Desulfitobacterium hafniense DCB-2: one gene and its partner. The protein of the gene in region 2 interacts with the protein of the main gene of each other region in a pairwise test. Links are inferred from orthologs where the notes say so. Each region holds a gene or a part of one and is shown on either strand. Other genes may lie near its edges. The genes, in order: rimP and rpsL.

Region 1 (3,314 bases), 3.5 Mb from region 2 along the record:
ATAAACCAGCTCATCATCATAATTCTCCCCATAGGTCGCGTTTTCATCGTAGTCCTCATTCTCTTCATAGTCATCGTATTCGCTATAGTCTTCATATTCATCGTAGTTTTCATACTCTGCATAATCAGCGAATTCGTCGTACTCTTCGTATTCTCCCTGGACTTCATTCTTATCGGGAATAAGATTTTGGGCCAGGGCCTGGGACTCACTCTTAATGTCAATCTTCCAATTGGTCAGCTTGGCGGCCAAACGGGCATTTTGACCTTCTTTGCCGATCGCCAGGGATAATTGATAGTCGGGAACTACGACCAAAGCCACTTTCTCATTAGGTTTAGGGTATACTCCCACAACTTTGGCCGGGGAAAGGGCATTAGCCACAAATTCCTCAGGATCTGTGGAATAATTGACGATGTCTATCTTTTCACCCTTCAACTCGGTAACAATGGTTTGAACCCGGCTGCCTTTCGGTCCTACGCAAGCCCCCACAGGATCTACATTGGCATCCCGGGAATAAACAGCGATTTTAGAGCGGGCTCCCGCCTCCCGGGACACACCTTTAATCTCAACCAGTCCGTCATGGATTTCCGGCACTTCCAGTTCAAACAAACGTTTAATCAGACCCGGGTGGGTACGGGAGAGCATGACCTGAGGCCCTTTGGTTGTTTTTTTGACTTCTACCACAAAGGTCTTAATCCGCTCAAAGGGTTGATAAGTCTCACCGGGAATTTGTTCCTGTGCTGTCAGAATGGCCTCTACCTTACCTAAATCAACAATGACGTTTTTCTGATCATAGCGCTGAACAATTCCGGTAACGATATCCCCTTCCCGGTTGATATATTCATCGTAAATCATGCCCCGCTCAGCTTCACGAATTCTTTGCACTACTACTTGTTTAGCTGTCTGAGCCGCAATCCGCCCAAATTCACGGGGCGTGACTTCGTATTCCACCACATCATCGATGGCATAGTTGGGGTCAATCTTCTGTGCTTCTTCCATACTTACCTGAGTTCGTGAATCTTCAACCTCTTCCACCACGTTTTTCCGGGCGAAAACTTTGAACTCTCCAGTCATACGGTCGATATGTACCCGGACATTCTGTAATGAAGCAAAATTTTTCTTGTAAGCAGATATCAGGGCCGCTTCAATGGCTTCAAACAGAATATCCGCTGAGATCCCTCTGTCTTTCTCCAATTCATGGAGGGCCTCAATGAACTCCATATTCATTTTTTATTCTTCCCCCTTATATTATGTTCCAAAACATATCACTACACTAGAACTCAAAGGTCAGATTAGCTTTATCTACTATCGCTCTGGGGATGGCCATTCTTTCCTTTTCATATTCCAAAACGATATCATCCTCGATTAAACCCACTAAATAACCGGTAAATTCTTTATATCCCTGATATACTTCTTTGGTCAGGACCCGGACGAGCTTTCCTGTGAAGCGTTCAAAATCTTCATCCTTCTTCAGTGGGCGTTCCAATCCCGGTGAAGAGACTTCAAGCATATACGCTTGGGCTATCGGGTCATGCTTATCCAATACCTCGCTTACCAAATGGCTTACATTAGTGCAATCATCAATATCCACTCCGCCTTCTTTATCAATATAGATGCGGAGATACCAGTGTGCACCTTCCTTAACATATTCGACATCAACCAGCTCAAGGCCTTGTTCGGTTATTACCGGTGCAATGATCGCTTCAACTTGTTCCATGATGGATTCTCCCATAGCCATCCTCCTCTTATTTTAATAACCACTATGATTAGTGTTGCGAGGTTTTCATGAGTTATACAAAACAAAGGAAAGAGTGGGTTCAAGACCCACTCCTCTTCGGCTGCAATAGAATTTCTCTTCTTTAAACTATAGCACATACTGGGAGATAGTGCAAGCTATTTGAAATGATTCGTCAATTTCTTTAAGAGGCTGGTAATTCCATCTCTGGAGCGTTTATAGCTTCCTCAGGAATGGTGAAGTCTTGGGCGTTATTTGGGTTTAAAATCGTGTATTCCATAAATATTTCCGCATTAGCGAAGATGTCTTTTATCTCTGCAGGCATATTTGGCTCTTCAGCCAGAGCTTTACCTAAGTTTCTCATATTCTCGGATAGATCCATTTGACACTTCAATGTATCAAGAGTAGCTTTATCAACCCAGATCGTATAGACCATATCCCCTATCTGAGAAAAGACATCCGCACTGATCAGACCATTCCCTAAGCCAAGCATATCGCCGGCTGTTTCCTGGAAAATCTGGTCAAAGATATCTCCTGAAGCCACCAGCTTTATCTTTAAGGCATCTTTCCCGTCAATTTTTTCTTCCCCAATGATTTCTGCCGAGACAAGATGGTCCATAAACAATTTAAGGTTATCCTTGGGATCCATATACATCGTTTCCATCATGGCTGGGTCATCAAAGGTGATTTTTTGCCAGTTGTTTTCGATATTCTGATAGATAGCCATCTTTTGCTCATTTTGCTCTGCATACTGCTCTATCGTCATTTTTTGACCCATGCCAGGAATAGTGGTTTCCATAACCATTTTCATTTTCATCGGGTTTTGAAATACAGTTCCTTTTCCTGTCATGGACATATCCAGAACCTCATCTTCGACAGAAAACTTCATATTCATAGTCATATCCATATCATAGCTCTTAAGCCCATACCACTTTGCAAAAGATTCCTCAGCGATCTGTTGGGGGCTTTTTTCCTGGTTTACATTAGCCGTCCCTGTCGAACAGGCTACAAGAGTCATTGTGCAAATGAGCACAAGCATGAGAGATACTATCTTTTTATTCATTCCAGCTAAGCACTTCCTTCTTATCCATTTTAATAGGGCTTCGAAAATCATAGGTACTGATTTAATATTAGCATAGATATCCCGCTTCTGATAGCTGAATAATATGGGAAGGAAGCGATGGCTAGTCTATAAAATATTTTAGACTCAAATGGTGCAGCGCTGCAACATTTGAGTTGCAGCAGGAACGCTTTGCAGATTCTTATCCCGCAAAAAACATTAGAAACAGTTGAGAAAGCAGCAATACCCCAGAAAACATCATCATTATAAGCTTTTTTGATCTATAGTAAAACACAAAAGCCGCAAGGCCAATTAATGGTATAAGAATATTTATCCAGCTCATATGCCCTTCATTCCTACGGTAACATGCGTAACAAATTGCTGTAAAGAGCCAATGCGACTAAATAGAAACTACTTAAAGCCAAAAGTACAACAATTGTATTTGTTAGATATAGCAAAATTTTCTTTATTTTAATGTCCATTATACATACCTCCCGGTTTAAATAATCTTTCTTAAAGCTC
Region 2 (2,766 bases):
GGATGACCTATACGATACCCTATGGCTCCCGCTTGAAGGTTCGGGAAGGTCACCGGATTGAAGCCGGCGATGAACTGACTGAAGGAAGCATCAATCCCCATGATATGCTTAAGGTTAAGGGAATCCGCGGTGTCCAGGTTTATCTCCTGGGTGAAGTGCAAAGAGTTTACCGTCTGCAGGGTGTGGATATTAACGATAAACATATTGAGGTTATGGTTCGCCAGATGCTCCGCAAGGTTAAAGTGGAAGAGGCCGGTGATACCACCCTCTTACCCGGCGGCTTGATTGATGTCTTTGATTTCGAAGAAGAGAACACCAAGGTGATTGCCGCCGGCGGTGAGCCTGCAGTAGCAAGACCGGTACTTCTGGGCATTACCAAAGCCTCCCTGGCTACGGACTCCTTCCTTTCTGCGGCATCCTTCCAGGAAACAACCCGTGTTCTCACGGAGGCAGCCATCAAAGGAAAGGTCGATCCTCTGCTGGGACTCAAGGAAAACGTCATCATCGGGAAGCTCATTCCGGCGGGTACAGGAATGTCCCGTTACCGGAATGTAAAAGTTATTAATCTTGATGAAGAGCAAGTTGAAAATCTTGACAGTGTAAATCCATGATGATAAAATACTATAGTGTGATTTAACGATTATGGGAAAAATATGTAGTTTTTTCACCAATCAATGTTGCTCTTTGAGGAGGAAAGCATATTAATGCTTGATGAAGCCTTAAAAAAATCCAAAAACAGGACCGTGGGAGTCAAGCAAACTCTGCGGGCCCTGGAAAAAGAGAGTTTAATCTGTGTCTATGTGGCTAAGGATGCGGAAAGCCATGTGCTTCGCCCCATCCTTGAACAGTGCCGGAACAAAAGGATTCAAGTTCAGGAAGTTCAGACGATGCTTGAGCTGGGCAAAGCCTGCGGGATTGAAGTAGGCGCTGCTGTAGCGGCCCTGTTATCCGAATAGACAGGAAGCTCCGAAATGTGTTAGTTTTGGGGATTGCTTGCTTTATGCTGAAGCAAGCAATTCCTTTGATATGTTCTTTCTTGGGAAGGAGGTGTAGTTATGCCGACGATTAATCAATTGATTCGCAATGGCCGTTCGAAGATTGCAAAGAAATCAACAGCTCCAGCTATGCAATGGGGCTATAACTCTTTACAACGCAAGCAATTCGCCTCTGGGGGATCACCTCAAAAGCGTGGGGTTTGCACCAGGGTTTACACGACAACTCCAAAGAAGCCGAACTCTGCTCTCCGTAAAGTTGCCCGTGTGCGTTTAACCAATACGATTGAAGTATCATCATACATCCCAGGCATCGGGCACAACCTGCAGGAGCACAGTGTTGTTCTTGTCCGTGGCGGCCGTGTTAAAGACCTTCCGGGTGTTCGTTACCACATCGTTCGTGGGGCCCTTGATACTCAAGGTGTTCAGAAACGGATGCAAGCTCGTTCCAAATACGGTGCCAAACGTCCTAAGAAAGGGAAGTAAGCCGTAAGTAACGAGGGGAATACGAATTGCGCTGTAAAGGAGGGAAATGATTTGCCACGTAAAGGTTATATTGCTAAACGTGAGATTCTGCCGGATCCGATTTATAAGAACCGGGTGCTGACCAAATTTATCAACCAAATTATGTTGGATGGTAAAAAAGGCACTGCAGAATCCATTTGCTATAATGCATTTGAGCTCATTCAAGAGAAGACCGGTAAAGATCCAATTGAAGTGTTCGAAACCGCTCTCAAGAATGTGATGCCTGTATTGGAGGTAAAAGCACGCCGTGTCGGCGGCGCCAACTACCAAGTACCCATCGAAGTTCGCACCGATCGCCGTCAAACCTTGGGCTTGCGCTGGCTTGTAGGCTATGCCCGCAAACGCAGTGAAAAGACCATGGAAGAGAGGATCGCAGGTGAACTGATGGATGCAGCCAACAACACCGGCGGCTCTATTAAGAAAAAAGAAGACACTCATAAGATGGCCGAAGCCAATAAGGCTTTTGCGCATTACCGTTGGTAGGATGATCAAAGCGTATGCTTAAAATCATTCACAATGGGGAATGACTACGGCAGAAAGGGGGATTATCAGTGGCAAGGCAATTTCCATTAGAGAAAACGCGGAATATCGGGATTATGGCCCATATTGATGCGGGTAAAACGACCACGACCGAGCGTATTTTGTTCTACACCGGGCGTGTTCATAAGATCGGGGAAGTTCACGATGGAGCAGCAACCATGGACTGGATGGTTCAGGAGCAGGAGCGTGGGATTACCATTACTTCTGCAGCGACGACAGCCCAATGGAAAGGCCATCGTATTAACATCATCGATACACCAGGGCACGTGGACTTTACCGTCGAGGTAGAGCGCAGCTTGCGTGTACTTGACGGAGCTGTAGCAGTGTTCTGCTCTGTCGGCGGTGTTGAGCCTCAATCTGAAACAGTATGGCGGCAGGCGGACAAGTACGGTGTACCCCGTATCGCCTATATTAACAAAATGGATCGTATGGGTGCAGATTTCTTCCGGGGAGTATCTATGATTGCTGACCGGTTAGGTGCAAACCCTGTACCGATCCAAATTCCGATTGGCGCAGAGGATCAATTCAAAGGAATTATTGACCTCGTAACCATGAAGGCTATGATCTATACGGACGATTTAGGCACCACCAGCGACGTTGCCGATATCCCCGGAGACTTAGTCGACCAAGCCAATGAATATCGTGAGAAGCTTCTGGAAGCAGTTGCTGATACAGATGAAGAGCTCATGATGAAATATCTCGAAGGTGA

The links.
Region 1: the proteins of rpsL (region 2) and rimP interact in binary tests that used the Escherichia coli proteins (3 or more experiments, as listed by UniProt). The link is inferred for Desulfitobacterium hafniense DCB-2 from one-to-one orthologs.

The regions. Positions count from the first base shown.
Region 1 is NC_011830.1:3,913,882-3,917,195, forward strand. What follows is about bases 1-2,779. They hold rimP (ribosome maturation factor RimP), read right to left. Parts: upstream 1,730-2,779; coding sequence 1,271-1,729; downstream 1-1,270. Other genes in these bases: nusA (transcription termination factor NusA), read right to left, coding at 1-1,224; DHAF_RS18375 (DUF6612 family protein), read right to left, coding at 1,917-2,779. Outside these bases: more of DHAF_RS18375, read right to left, coding at 2,780-2,795.
Region 2 is NC_011830.1:463,407-466,172, forward strand. It holds rpsL (30S ribosomal protein S12), read left to right. Parts: upstream 1-1,055; coding sequence 1,056-1,478; downstream 1,479-2,766. Other genes in the region: rpoC (DNA-directed RNA polymerase subunit beta'), read left to right, coding at 1-611; DHAF_RS02170 (ribosomal L7Ae/L30e/S12e/Gadd45 family protein), read left to right, coding at 705-956; rpsG (30S ribosomal protein S7), read left to right, coding at 1,530-2,000; fusA (elongation factor G), read left to right, coding at 2,069-2,766. UniProt on the Escherichia coli protein: With S4 and S5 plays an important role in translational accuracy. Interacts with and stabilizes bases of the 16S rRNA that are involved in tRNA selection in the A site and with the mRNA backbone.